Regions from separate parts of the Streptomyces sp. NPDC002403 genome, predicted to be linked through region 1. Evidence: riboswitches for the same ligand, from Rfam matches in the RefSeq annotation. Region 1 holds a riboswitch; the other holds the start of a gene.
The links. Region 1 has a riboswitch for glycine ahead of gcvT (glycine cleavage system aminomethyltransferase GcvT). Riboswitches for the same ligand answer to the same signal wherever they lie in the genome.
Positions count from the first base shown of each region.

Region 2: it holds a riboswitch for glycine, as region 1 does, so the genes downstream of both, gcvP (aminomethyl-transferring glycine dehydrogenase) here and gcvT (glycine cleavage system aminomethyltransferase GcvT) in region 1, are expected to answer to the same signal.

Region 1 is NZ_JBSFBQ010000102.1:5,208-12,519, forward strand. Features, by position in the region: gene ACWCPY_RS41870 (enhanced serine sensitivity protein SseB) at 1-255, opposite strand, end outside; gene ACWCPY_RS41875 (AAA family ATPase) at 292-987, opposite strand; glycine riboswitch at 1,147-1,244, shown strand; gene gcvT (glycine cleavage system aminomethyltransferase GcvT) at 1,385-2,500, shown strand; gene gcvH (glycine cleavage system protein GcvH) at 2,570-2,947, shown strand; gene glyA (serine hydroxymethyltransferase) at 2,968-4,227, shown strand; gene ACWCPY_RS41895 (L-serine ammonia-lyase) at 4,390-5,772, shown strand; gene ACWCPY_RS41900 (SulP family inorganic anion transporter) at 5,852-7,312, shown strand, end outside.
Region 2 is NZ_JBSFBQ010000042.1:4,644-11,955, forward strand. Features, by position in the region: gene ACWCPY_RS32385 (small basic family protein) at 1-117, shown strand, start outside; gene ACWCPY_RS32390 (DUF881 domain-containing protein) at 123-911, shown strand; gene ACWCPY_RS32395 (FHA domain-containing protein) at 1,102-1,890, shown strand; gene ftsR (transcriptional regulator FtsR) at 1,908-2,651, shown strand; gene ACWCPY_RS32405 (bifunctional nuclease family protein) at 2,705-3,178, shown strand; gene ACWCPY_RS32410 (MerR family transcriptional regulator) at 3,347-3,964, shown strand; gene ACWCPY_RS32415 (DNA polymerase IV) at 4,031-5,485, shown strand; gene ACWCPY_RS32420 (PRC-barrel domain-containing protein) at 5,410-5,778, opposite strand; glycine riboswitch at 5,892-5,988, shown strand; gene gcvP (aminomethyl-transferring glycine dehydrogenase) at 6,183-7,312, shown strand, end outside.

The sequences.
Region 1 (7,312 bases):
GGCGAGGAACTGCTGCTCGGAGCTGAACACGGGGACGTACGCGACGCCCTCGATCTCCAGCGTCGGCAGGTCCAGGTCCGCCGAGTCGGGTCCGCCGCCGTTGGGCAGGGGCACCCAGACCTGGCTGCGCCCGAGCACCTCGACGAGCCGTCCGCCCGCTTCCGGGACGCCCACCGAGGCCATCAGTACCTCTTCGAGCTCATTGGCCGGCCATCCGCCCTGCGGATCGGACCGGACCTGTGCCGGGATGTCCACTGCTCCCCCTTCTCGCCCACGCTTTCCGGCAGAAGATTAACGCCCGGCCCCGGGCCCCCCGTCCGTGAAGGTGATCCGGCCGACCCGTCCCGCCGCCGCCCGGTCCAGCAGCACCGCCGAAGCGCACCCGGGCGGCAGCAGGCCCGCCTCGGCCGCCCTCAGCAGCCTGCCCACCGCTCTGCGGTGCCGGGCGAAGGCGTATCCCGATACGCCGCGTCCGCGCTCGCGCTGGCCCTCCCTGGCGGTCTGCGGCGTGACGTCGAGCAGGACGAGATGCAGGCCCCGGCCCCGGCGCCGGGCGTCACGGGCCAGCCAGCCGCGCACCCACGACTGCGTCCCGCAGTCGTGGACGACGACGGACGCCCCGGAGCGCAGCACCCGCCACAGCCCCCAGTAGTGGGCGGCGCGGACGAGCGGGCGGTAGAGGGCGTACGGGAGTAAGCGGGGCATGCTCCGCGCCCAGCGGTCCCGGGTGTCCTGGGAGTCGACGGCGTGCGCCGTCGTCACCGTCCGCCGGATGAGCGTCGACTTTCCGCTGCCGGGCAGCCCGGAGACCACCACCACGTCGCCCGGGGCGAAGCGCAGGCCGCTCGGGCTGCGCCCGGACCGCTCCCGCAGATCCCGCACCACGGGCGCGTGTGCGCCGGACGCCGCCCGCGCCGGGACCCCTGGTTGTGCGGGCATCGCGCCGTGCGCGACCCCCGCCGTCGTCGCGTACCGCTGCAACGTCATCGCCCTCCCCCTGTCGGCTCACCCCACGTATGCCCCTGAAGTGTAAAGAAAAGGTAATGCGGCACAACTGTCCACGCCGCTGATTTCCCACGGGGGACCGGGGCCCCACTCCGGCGCGATGCGTGCGATGATGACCCGGCCAACTGCATAAAGGCCGCTTGAATCCGCGCGGGAGAGTTCCGGTCACTTCGTGTGCCGGGCGCCGAAGGAGCAAGTTCCTCCCTTGAATCTCTCAGGCCCCGTACCGCGTGGATGAGGCAGATCTGAAAAGCGGGCCGCTTCGCGGCTCCACCCAAGGTGCAAGCCGAACCCTTCAGGGGCTCTCGGCGAACCTCTCAGGTTCCGATGACAGATGGGGAGGGATCGTCCTCGTCGTCATGCCCCGGGAGTCATATCCATGAGCACCGCCCCACGCCTCACCGCCCTCGATGCCCTGCACCGTTCGCTGGGCGCGACCATGACCGACTTCGCGGGCTGGGACATGCCCCTGCGGTACGCCAGCGAGCGCGACGAGCACAACGCGGTGCGCACCCGGGCCGGTCTCTTCGACCTGTCGCACATGGGCGAGATCACCGTCACCGGCCCCGCGGCCGCGGCCTTCCTGAACTTCGCGCTGGTCGGCAACATCGGCACGGTCGCCGTGGGCCGCGCCCGCTACACGATGATCTGCGCCGAGGACGGCGGCATCCTGGACGACCTGATCGTCTACCGGCTGGGCGAGACCGAGTACATGGTGGTCGCCAACGCCGGCAACGCCCAGATCGTGCTGGACGCGCTGACGGCGCGGGCCGAGGGCTTCGACACCGAGGTGCGCGACGACCGCGACGCGTACGCGCTGCTCGCCGTCCAGGGCCCCGAGTCCCCCGCGATCCTGGCCGCCGTCACCGATGCCGACCTGGACGGCCTGAAGTACTACGCCGGCCTGCCCGGCACCGTCGCCGGCGTCCCCGCGCTGATCGCCCGTACCGGCTACACCGGCGAGGACGGCTTCGAGCTGTTCGTCGCCCCCGTCCACGCCGAGCAGCTCTGGAAGGCGCTGACCGAGGCGGGCGCCTCCCGGGGCCTGATCCCGTGCGGGCTCTCCTGCCGCGACACGCTGCGCCTGGAGGCGGGCATGCCGCTGTACGGGCACGAGCTGACCACGGCACTGACGCCGTTCGACGCCGGTCTCGGCCGGGTCGTGAAGTTCGAGAAGGAGGGCGACTTCGTCGGCCGCAAGGCCCTTGAGGCCGCCGCCGGACGCGCCGAGACCGCGCCGCCGCGCAAGCTCGTCGGGCTCGTCGCCGAAGGCCGCCGGGTGCCGCGCGCCGGCTTCCCGGTCGTCGCCGCCGGTGAGGTCATCGGCGAGGTCACCTCGGGCGCCCCCTCGCCCACCCTGGGCAAGCCGATCGCCATGGCGTACGTCGACGCCGCGCACGCCACGCCCGGTACCGAGGGCGTCGGAGTGGACATCCGGGGCAGCCACGAGCCGTACGAGGTCGTGGCGCTGCCGTTCTACAAGCGCCAGAAGTGACGCAGTCGCGTCTCACACCGTAAGACCACCGTTCATCAGCACTCCCCCGCGTACAGGAGAATTCAGGTCATGAGCAACCCCCAGCAGCTGCGTTACAGCAAGGAGCACGAGTGGCTGTCGGCCGTCGAGGACGGTGTGGCCACGATCGGTATCACCGAGCACGCGGCCAACGCCCTCGGCGACGTCGTCTACGTCCAGCTCCCCGAGGTCGGTGAGACGGTGACCGCGGGCGAGACCTGTGGCGAGCTGGAGTCGACCAAGTCGGTGAGCGACCTGTACTCCCCGGTGACCGGCGAGGTCACCGAGGCGAACCAGGACGTCGTGGACGACCCGTCGCTGGTGAACTCCGCTCCCTTCGAAGGCGGCTGGCTGTTCAAGGTACGCGTCGCGGAGGAGCCGGAGGACCTGCTCTCCGCCGACGAGTACACCGAGTTCTCCGGCAACTAAAGACCCCAAGGGACCACCTGATGTCGCTTCTCAACTCCTCCCTCCATGAGCTGGACCCGGATGTCGCCGCCGCTGTCGACGCCGAGCTCCACCGTCAGCAGTCCACCCTCGAGATGATCGCCTCGGAGAACTTCGCTCCGGTCGCGGTCATGGAGGCCCAGGGCTCCGTCCTCACCAACAAGTACGCCGAGGGCTACCCCGGCCGCCGCTACTACGGCGGCTGCGAGCACGTCGACGTCGTCGAGCAGATCGCCATCGACCGCATCAAGGCGCTGTTCGGCGCCGAGGCCGCGAACGTCCAGCCGCACTCCGGTGCGCAGGCCAACGCCGCCGCGATGTTCGCGCTGCTCAAGCCGGGCGACACGATCATGGGCCTGAACCTGGCCCACGGCGGTCACCTGACCCACGGCATGAAGATCAACTTCTCCGGCAAGCTCTACAACGTGGTCCCCTACCACGTCGACGAGACCGGCGTCGTGGACATGGCCGAGGTCGAGCGTCTGGCCAAGGAGTCCAAGCCGAAGCTGATCGTCGCCGGCTGGTCCGCGTACCCGCGCCAGCTGGACTTCGCCGCCTTCCGCCGCATCGCGGACGAGGTCGGCGCGTACCTGATGGTCGACATGGCGCACTTCGCGGGCCTGGTGGCCGCGGGTCTGCACCCCAACCCGGTGCCGCACGCCCATGTCGTCACGACCACCACGCACAAGACCCTCGGCGGTCCGCGCGGTGGCGTCATCCTGTCGACGCAGGAGCTCGCCAAGAAGATCAACTCCGCGGTCTTCCCGGGCCAGCAGGGCGGCCCGCTGGAGCACGTGATCGCGGCCAAGGCGGTCTCGTTCAAGGTCGCGGCGACCGAGGAGTTCAAGGAGCGCCAGCAGCGCACCCTGGACGGCGCCCGCATCCTCGCCGAGCGCCTGGTCCAGCCGGACGTCACCGAGGTCGGTGTCTCCGTGCTGTCCGGCGGTACGGACGTCCACCTGGTCCTCGTCGACCTGCGCAACTCCGAGCTGGACGGCCAGCAGGCCGAGGACCGGCTGCACGAGCTGGGCATCACGGTCAACCGGAACGCCATCCCGAACGACCCTCGGCCGCCGATGGTCACCTCGGGTCTGCGCATCGGTACGCCGGCCCTGGCGACCCGCGGTTTCCAGGCCGAGGACTTCACCGAGGTCGCGGAGATCATCGCCGCCGCGCTCAAGCCGTCCTACGACGCGGACGCCCTGAAGGCCCGTGTCGTCGCGCTGGCCGAGAAATTCCCGCTGTACCCCGGCCTGAAGTAGTCCGGACAGGTTCTGGCAACACGTTGGGGCGGGGCACCGCGCACACTGAACAGTGAGCGCGGTGCCCCGTCCCATGCCCCACGCTCTTCGGGCCGCCCCGGCCCGGCCCGTACCGCACCACCCGGCAGACGACGATGTCTACCAACCCCTGAGGAGTCACCCGTGGCCATCTCGGTCTTCGACCTGTTCTCGATCGGCATCGGCCCGTCCAGCTCCCATACGGTCGGCCCGATGCGCGCCGCCCGTATGTTCGCGCGTCGGCTGAAGAACGAGGGCCTGATCGCCCACACCGCCTCGATACGCGCCGAGCTGTACGGCTCGCTCGGCGCGACCGGTCACGGCCACGGCACCCCCAAGGCCGTCCTGCTCGGCCTGGAGGGCGAGTCGCCGCGCACCGTCGACGTGGAGTCCGCCGACGAGCGGGTGGAACAGATCCGCGCCACGGGCCGGATCAACCTCCTCGGCATGCACGAGATCGACTTCGACGCCGACGAGCAGCTGATCCTGCACCGCCGCAAGGCTCTCCCGTACCACGCGAACGGCATGACGGTCCTCGCCTTCGACCGCGAGGGCGACCTGCTCCTGGAGAAGACCTACTACTCGGTCGGCGGCGGCTTCGTCGTCGACGAGGACGCGGTGGGCGAGGACCGGATCGTGCTCGACGACACCGTGCTGAAGCACCCCTTCCGCACCGGCGACGAGCTGCTGCGGCTCTCCCGGGACACCGGCCTGTCCATCTCCTCGCTGATGCTGGAGAACGAGCGGGCCTGGCGCACCGAGGACGAGATCCGCTCGGGCCTGCTGGACATCTGGCGGGTCATGCAGGCCTGCGTCTCGCGCGGCATGTCCCGCGAGGGCATCCTGCCCGGCGGCCTCAGGGTCCGCCGCCGCGCCGCGACCACCGCCCGCCAGCTGCGCGCCGAGGGTGACCCGCAGGCCCACGCGATGGAGTGGATCACCCTCTACGCGATGGCGGTCAACGAGGAGAACGCGGCGGGCGGCCGGGTCGTCACCGCGCCCACCAACGGCGCCGCGGGCATCATCCCGGCGGTGCTGCACTACTACATGAACTTCGCGGCCGGCGGGGCCACCGAGGCGGAGAAGGAGGACGGCGTCGTCCGCTTCCTCCTCGCGGCCGGGGCCATCGGCATGCTCTTCAAGGAGAACGCCTCCATCTCCGGCGCCGAGGTCGGCTGCCAGGGCGAGGTCGGCTCCGCCTGCTCCATGGCCGCGGGCGCCCTCGCCGAGGTCCTCGGCGGCACCCCCGAGCAGGTCGAGAACGCCGCCGAGATCGGCATGGAGCACAATCTGGGCCTGACCTGCGACCCCGTCGGCGGTCTCGTCCAGATCCCCTGCATCGAGCGCAACGGCATGGCCGCGGTCAAGGCCGTCACGGCGGCGAAGATGGCGCTGCGCGGCGACGGCAGCCACAAGGTCTCCCTCGACAAGGTCATCAAGACCATGAAGGAGACGGGCGCGGACATGAGCGTGAAGTACAAGGAGACGGCGCGGGGCGGGCTCGCGGTGAACATCATCGAGTGCTGAGCGGGCGAGCACCGAGGGAGCGCCCCGGCCTCCCCCCGGCCCGCCGCACGTTCCCTCCCGCACGACAGGTTTCCCGTTCTTGTCCCCCTCCGTACTCTCCCCGACCGCGCGGCCGCGCGGCTTCCGCCCCTCCTGGCTGTCCCCGAAGGTGTTCCGCACCGAGGCGCTGGCCGGTCTCGTGGTCGGGCTGGCGCTGATCCCCGAGGCGATCTCGTTCTCGGTCATCGTCGGAGTGGATCCGGCGATCGGCCTGTTCACCTCGTTCACCATGGCGGTGGTCATCTCCGTCGTCGGCGGGCGCCCGGCGATGATCTCCGCCGCCACCGGCGCGGTCGCCCTGGTGCTCGCGCCCCTGAACCGCCAGCACGGGTTCGGTTACCTGATCGCCGCGGTCGTCCTGGGAGGCGTCCTCCAGATCGTCCTGGGCGCCCTGGGCGTCGCGAAGCTGCTGCGGTTCGTGCCGCGCGGCGTGACGGTCGGCTTCGTCAACTCGCTCGCGCTCCTGGTCTTCATGGCCCAGGTCCCCGAGCTGCGCGACGTGCCCTGGCCCGTCTACCCGCTGGTCGCCGCCGGGATCGCGCTGATGGTGTTCTTCCCCCGGGTCACCAGGGCGGTCCCGGCACCGCTGGTCTCCATCGTCGTCCTCACCGTCGTCACCGTCGCGGCCGGGATCGCCGTCCCGACCGTGGGCGACCGGGGTGATCTGCCGTCCGCGCTGCCGGTGCCCGGACTGCCCGATGTGCCGTTCACGGCGGATACGCTGACGACCGTGGCGCCGTACGCGCTCGCCATGGCGCTGGTGGGCCTGATGGAGTCCCTGATGACCGCCAAACTGGTCGACGACATCACCGACACCCGCTCCGGCAAGACCCGTGAGTCCGTCGGCCAGGGAATCGCCAATATCGTCACCGGCTTCTTCGGCGGCATGGGCGGCTGCGCCGTGATCGGCCAGACGATGATCAACGTACGGGTGTCGGGCGCCCGCACCCGCCTGTCGACGTTCCTCGCGGGCGCCTTCCTGATGGTCCTGTGCATCGTCCTCGGACCCGTCGTCTCCCGCATTCCCATGGCCGCCCTCGTCGCCGTCATGGTGATGGTGTCCGTCGCGGCCTTCGACTGGCACTCCGTCGCGCCGAGAACCCTGAGGCGGATGCCCGCCGGGGAGACCTTCGTCATGGTCCTGACCGTGGTCTGTGTGGTCGTCACCCACAACCTGGCCGTCGGCGTCGTCGCCGGCACGGTCGTCGCCATGGTCATCTTCGCCAGGCGGGTCGCCCGCCTGGCCGACGTCACGGCGGTCACCGACCCCGGGGACGGCCGGGTCGTCTACTCCGTCACCGGCGAACTCTTCTTCGCCTCCGCCAACGACCTGGTCACCCGCTTCGACTACGCCGCCGACCCCGCCCGGATCGTCATCGACCTCTCCGCCGCCCACATCTGGGACGCCTCGTCCGTCGCCGCGCTGGACACCGTCACCGCCAAGTACGCACAGCGCGGCAAGACCGTCGAGATCATCGGCCTGAACGAGCCGAGCGCCGAG
Region 2 (7,312 bases), on a different contig from region 1:
TTCCTTGGCGACAAGCTGGGCGTCGGAGCGCAGCTGTCCACCGGTGTGGTGGTCGTGCTCGGGATCCGGATCTTCTCCAACGCCGCGGCCATCCGCCGGCACGTCTTCCGGGCCTGACGCCGATGAGCAACCAAGAACTTCCCGGCGAGCCGGAGCACGCCGATGAGCAGGCGCCCGGCTCCGCCAAGGAACTCACCGGTCGTCAGCGGCTGATCGCCGGCCTGTGGCCGCCGCGGGTGACACGGGCCCAACTCGTCGTCGCGCTCCTGCTGTTCGTGCTCGGTCTCGGACTGGCCATTCAGGTGCGGTCCAACAGTGACAACAGCGCGCTGCGGGGTGCCCGGCAGGAGGACCTGGTCCGGATCCTCGACGAGCTGGACGACCGGACACAGCGTCTGGAGGACGAGAAGCAGCGGCTGGCCGCCCAGCGCACGGAGCTGGAGAACAGCTCCGACCAGGCCGAGGAGGCGCGCAAGCAGACGGTGGAGAAGGAGCGGCAGCTCGGTGTGCTCGCGGGCACCGTGGCGGCACACGGCCCCGGGATCACGCTCACCGTCCACGACCCCGGGGACGGGGTGAAGGCGGACATGCTGCTCGACGCACTCCAGGAACTGCGCGCGGCGGGCGCCGAGGCCATCGAGGTGAACGGAGTGCGCGTGGTGGCCAATACGTACTTCTCCGGCGACGGCGGAAATGTCAGGGTTGACGACCGTAAGATCACCGCGCCGTACGTCTTCAAGGTGATCGGCAAGCCCCAGGATCTGGAGCCGGCGCTGAACATTCCGGGCGGTGTGGTCCAGACACTGGAGAAGGAGCAGGCCACCGTGCAGGTCGAGCAGGTCGACGACATCGTCGTGGACGCCTTGCGACCGGCGAAGCAGCCTGACTACGCTCGGTCGTCGTCCCCGTGAAGCCGCGGCGGGAACGGGACGAAGGACACGCGTACAAGGTTGCGGGGGGTCGCCGCATCGTATTGGTGGCGCGTGGTGGAAACTGTCGAGTGGATACGGACGTTGTGAAGATGTCCGGGTCGGCAGGTGTGTTCATTCAGGGTTCGTCCTGCCCCACGGGCGGGTCTATTTCGGTCAAGGGGAAGCGCCCGTGAAGTTGTTTGGGAAGTTGTTCGGCAAGAGCGCTCGCGACGAGGCTGCCCGCCATCGCGCACCGCGCCATGGCCAGGGAGACGAGCAGGCCACGGAGCGCCCGCTCTTCCGGGATCAGGTGTCGGGTACGGGCAGTGACAATTCGGGAGCTTCCGGCGCGTCGTCTGTTGACCCTGCCGGTCCCGGCCGCATAGGTTTCGGAGAATCGTCGACCTCGGGTTCGGGTGGAGAGTTCGCCCCCAGGCAGGAGGGTTCGTCCATGCCGGTCTGTACGAGGTGCGGCCATCGCAACGCCGAGGCCAGTCGTTTCTGCTCCAACTGCGGTGCGCCGCTGAGGGGCGGGGTGCCCGAGCGTGCCTCGGAGACGACGTCCACCATCTCCATCTCCGGTCTTGAGGCGTACGAGGCGGAGGCCACCGGGCAGACGGCCCTTCCGTCGCTCTCGCCCGAGGCCCAGGCCGCCGTCGACGCCCTTCCGCTCGGCTCCGCGCTCCTGGTGGTGCGCCGCGGCCCGAACTCCGGCAGCCGCTTCCTGCTGGACGGTGAGCTGACCACGGCCGGCCGTCACCCGCAGAGCGACATCTTCCTCGACGACGTGACGGTGTCGCGGCGGCATGTGGAGTTCCGCAGGGGTCCCGACGGCAGCTTCACGGTCGGGGACGTGGGCAGCCTGAACGGCACCTACGTCAACCGGGAGCGCATCGACTCCGTCGCCCTGTCCAACGGCGACGAAGTGCAGATCGGCAAGTACCGGCTGGTCTTCTACGCGAGCCGGCGCGGTATCTGACCCGTCAGGGAAGGTCCATGCTGAGAACACCGACGGGCGGTGCCGTGGCCGGCACCGCCACCGCCGACGACCGCCCGATGAGCATCGGCACGGTGCTTCTGCGGCTGAGGGACGAGTTCCCCGAGGTCACGATCTCCAAGATTCGATTCCTGGAGGCCGAGGGGCTCGTCGAGCCTCAGCGGACCCCTTCCGGCTACCGGAAGTTCCGTGGTGCCGATGTGGAGCGGCTGGCTCAGGTGCTGCGCATGCAGCGGGACCACTACCTCCCGCTGAAGGTCATCCGGGAGCATCTGGACGCCCTCGCCCGTGGTGAACAGGCCGCCCTGCCGTCCGGGGGCGGCCCGCGGGACCTGACCGACGGCGGCTGGGACGCGGAGTCCGGACGGGCCACCGCGGCCCGGATCGGCCGTGCCGAGCTGCTGGCTGCTGCCGAGGCCACCGAGAGCGACCTCGACGAGTGGGAGTCGTACGGCCTGGTCGCCCCGACCGCCGAGGGTGGCTACGACGCCGAGATGGTGACCGTCGCCAGGCTTGTGGCGGATCTGGGCAGGTTCGGTCTGGAACCGCGTCACCTGCGTGCCATGCGCGCGGCCGCGGATCGCGAGGTCGGGCTCATCGAGCAGGTGGTCGCGCCCCTGCGCCGGCACCGGAATCCGCAGACCAGAGCGCATGCGGAGGCCACTGCGAAAGAGCTCGCGGAGCTGTCCGTGAGGCTTCATTCGGCCCTTGTGCAGAGCGCTCTGCACATCCGGCTCCACTGATCGCGCCGGTGCCCGACTACCCAAACCTGCCGGGCACGTCCTAGGGTTGCTGTGTGAACGAGCTCGACGTTGTGGGTGTCCGGGTGGAAATGCCCTCCAACCAACCGATCGTGCTCCTGCGTGAAGTGGGAGGCGACCGGTACCTCCCCATTTGGATCGGTCCTGGTGAGGCGACTGCGATCGCCTTCGCCCAGCAGGGCATGGCTCCGGCCAGGCCGCTGACCCATGACCTCTTCAAGGATGTGCTCGAGGCCGTGGGCCAGGAGCTCACCGAGGTCCGCATCACGGACCTCCGGGAAGGGGTCTTCTACGCGGAGCTGGTCTTCGCCAGCGGAGTCGAGGTGAGCGCGCGGCCCTCCGACGCCATAGCGCTCGCGCTGCGCACCGGAACGCCGATCTACGGCAGTGACGGGGTGCTCGACGATGCAGGCATCGCCATCCCGGACGAGCAGGAGGATGAGGTGGAGAAGTTCCGCGAGTTCCTCGATCAGATCTCTCCGGAGGATTTCGGTACCAACAGTCAGTGACCGTTCTTCGAGGTCGCCGTCAGCGCATTCGGCAAGCCTTTCCCGCTCATGAGGCACGGGAAACCACCCTCAGGGTGATTATCACTCGGCGTGCCGAGTGTGGCGATCGTTGACGCACCCCGAGTGACTGCCTACCTTCGAGATGGCAGGTCAAGGACGGAGGTCGGCGTGAGAAGCAGCGGCGACGGTACGGCAGCGGGTGGGCCGTATCCGCAGCAGGGGAGTACAGCCGACCACACCATCATGCAACCGGTTCAACCGGCGGCGGTGGCGGGGGGCGGAGTGGCATCGGCCAACGACATCGGTTACCGGGGGCCAACCGCCTGCGCGGCTGCCGGGATCACCTACCGGCAGCTCGACTACTGGGCGCGCACGGGGCTGGTGGAACCGAGCGTGCGTCCCGCGTACGGGTCCGGCACGCAGCGGCTCTACAGCTTCCGGGACGTCGTGCTTCTGAAGATCGTGAAGCGCTTCCTGGACACGGGCGTGGCACTCCAGAACATCCGCACCACGGTTCAGCATCTGCGGGCCCGGGGATTCCAGGACCTGGAGCGGATGACGCTGATGAGCGACGGGGCGACGGTCTACGAGTGCTCCTCGCCCGACGAGGTCGTCAGCCTGCTCCAGGGTGGTCAGGGGGTCTTCGGCATCGCGGTGGGCGTGGTGTGGCAGGACGTCGACGTCGCCCTCTCGCAGCTGCACGGCGAGCGGGTGGACACCGGCGAGACCCTCATCGGGAACAATCCCACCGATGAGCTCGCGCGGCGGCGCAACCGCGCAGGCTGACCCCGATCCGCCGCGCAGGCCCCGCGGCGCGGCGATTGTCAGTGCCGTAGGGCAGCATCGATCGATGTGAGAGCCGCGCCCACCATCCTGCATCTGGACATGGATGCCTTCTACGCCTCTGCCGAGCAGGCGGCGAAGCCGAGCCTGCGCGGCAAGCCGGTCGTGGTGGGCGGGCTGGGGCCGCGCGGAGTCGTCGCCACCGCGTCGTACGAGGCGCGACGCTTCGGGGTGCACTCGGCGATGCCCATGGCGCAGGCGCGGCGGCTCGCGCCCAACGCGGCGTATCTGGTGCCCCGCTTCCAGCTCTACCGATCGGTGAGCGACCAGGTGATGGAGCTCCTGGCGCAGCTCTCCCCGCTGGTGGAGCCGCTCAGCCTGGACGAGGCCTTCGTCGACCTGGAGGCCGGTGGGACGGCGTACGACGCGGCATCGGCGCTGGTGATCGGTGAGCAGCTGCGTACGGCCATCAGAGCGGTCACCGGGCTCACCGGCTCGGTCGGACTCGCCGGTTCCAAGATGCTGGCCAAGATCGCGTCGGAGGAGGCGAAGCCGAACGGTCTGCTGCTCATCGAACCGGGTACGGAACGCGCCCTGCTCGCCCCCATGCCGGTGCGGATCCTGCCCGGTGTCGGGCCGACGACGGCGGACCATCTGCGCCGTGCCGGGATGACCACGGTCGACGACCTGGTCGAGGCGGGTGAGGACGAGCTCGTACGCCTGCTGGGGAAGGCGCACGGCGGCTCGCTGCACCGGATGGCGTTCGGGTACGACGACCGGCCGGTGGTCGCGGAGCGGGACGCGAAGTCGGTGTCGGTCGAGGACACCTTCGACGCCGACCTGCACGACCGGGTGCGGATCCGCACGGAGGTCGAGCGACTGGCCGACCGGTGCGTCCAGCGGCTGCGGGGCGCGGGGCGGTCCGGGCGGACGGTGGTGCTGAAGGTGCGCCGGTACGACTTCTCGACGCTCACGAGGTCCGAGACGCTCCGTGGGCCCACGGACGACCCCACGGTGGTCCGCGAGGCCGCCGCACGCCTCCTGGAGGCCGTGGACACCACCGGGGGCGTCCGGCTCCTGGGGGTGGGCGTGACGGGGCTCGCCGACTACACGCAGGAGGATCTCTTCGCCCAGGCCGCCGGTGAGCGGGCCGCGACCGAGGAAGCGGTTGAGGCACCGGCCGGGGACGACACGGCCGGGCCGCCGGACGGTTCCGGAGCTCAGGACCAGGAGACCCCCGAGCAGCGCGCTGCCCGGCGGTGGCCCGCCGGGCACGACGTACGCCATGACACATACGGCCACGGCTGGGTGCAGGGCAGCGGCGTCGGCCGGGTGACGGTGCGGTTCGAGGAGCCCGAGTCCGCGCCCGGACGGGTGCGTACGTTCCGGATCGACGACCCGGAGCTCCGGACCGCCGATCCGCTGCCCCTGGTGCGGGACCCGGTGGACTACTCGTCCTGGCCGGCCAGTCTGCCGAAGTCCCTGTCCGGGCCGGCCGGCCCGGACAGGGAGTCCAGGCCGTAGTGCCGGTAGAGCTGGAGTTCCTGTTCCGGCGAGAGATGGCGGCCGACGCCGAAATCGGGCGCGTCCTTGATCAGCGCGCGGTCGAAGGGGATGCGGAGCGAATCCTCCACGAATTCGCTGGGTTCCAGCGGGACGAACGCGTCCCGGCTGAAGAGTCCGGTACGTACGGCAGCCCACTCGGGCACTCCGGTCGCGTCGTCGAGATACACCTCGTCCACGGTCCCGATCTTGGTGCCCTTGCGGTCGAACGCCTTGCGGCCGATCAGGCTGCGCGGATCGATGTCGGTCTGCACGGTCCCTCCCACTGGTCGCGGCTACTCCACAAGCACTACAAAAGGGCAGATCCGAGTGGTTGGCCACTCGAGAAATCAGCCATGAGCCCCGCTGGTAGGCTGGTGATGGCCGCTGACCCCGTGCGGGAGAGTCCTCCGGAGCTGATCCGAAGGCGCCGAAGGAGCAAATCCTCCCCGGAATCTCTCAGGCCCCCGTACCGCACGGACGAGGTCACTCTGGAAAGCAGGACGGGTCACGTGCGGCCGAGTGCCGGTGCGAGTCCCTTCCTCACCGACGGTGAAAGCCGGTACGCCGCAGGGCGCGCCGGTGAAGCTCTCAGGTCGAGATGACAGAGGGGGAGGCCGTTCGGGCACCCGCGCCGTGGTGCCCCTCGCAGGTCGTGACAGACCAGGAGGCCTCCACCATGACCCCCCGTCGCACTCCGCTCTCCCAGCTGGAGCAGGGCATTCCGTTCGAGCAGCGCCATATCGGCCCCGATGCCGAGGCGCAGTCGAAGATGCTCGCTCAGCTCGGTTACGGCTCGCTGGACGAGCTGACCGCGGCCGCGGTGCCCGATGTCATCAAGAGCACGGAGGCACTCGGACTGCCGGCCGCCCGTACCGAGGCCGAGGTGCTGGCCGAGCTGCGCGCGCTCGCGGACCGCAACCAGGTGCTGGCCCCGATGATCGGGCTCGGCTACTACGGCACCTTCACCCCGCCGGTGATCCTGCGCAACGTCATGGAGAACCCCGCCTGGTACACGGCCTACACGCCGTACCAGCCGGAGATCTCGCAGGGCCGCCTGGAGGCGCTGCTCAACTTCCAGACGATGGTCGCCGAGCTGACCGGGCTGCCCACCTCCGGCGCCTCCCTGCTGGACGAGGGCACCGCGGCCGCCGAGGCCATGGCGCTCGCCCGGCGCGTCGGCAAGGTGAAGGGCGGCGTCTTCCTGGTCGATGCCGACGCCCTGCCGCAGACGATCGCGGTCATCGAGACCCGCGCCGAGCCGACCGGTGTCGAGGTCGTCGTCGCCGACCTGTCCGACGGCATCCCGGCAGAGATCGCCGAGCGCGGTGTCTTCGGCGTCCTGGTGCAGTACCCGGGCGCGTCCGGGGAAGTGCGGAACATCGAGCCCGTCATCGAGCAGGCCCACGAGCTGGGCGCGATCGTCACGGTCGCCGCCGACCTGCTGGCCCTGACGCTGCTCGCCTCGCCCGGTGACCTGGGCGCGGACATCGCGGTCGGCACCACGCAGCGCTTCGGTGTACCGATGGGCTTCGGCGGACCGCACGCCGGGTTCATGGCCGTACGCGAGAAGTTCGCCCGCAGCCTTCCGGGCCGCCTCGTCGGTGTCTCCGTCGACGCGGACGGCAACAAGGCCTACCGGCTGGCCCTGCAGACCCGCGAGCAGCACATCCGCCGCGAGAAGGCCACCAGCAACATCTGCACCGCTCAGGTGCTGCTTGCGGTCATGGCCGGCATGTACGCGGTCTACCACGGCCCGGACGGGCTGCGGACGATCGCCGGGCGCACCCACCGCTACGCGACGATCCT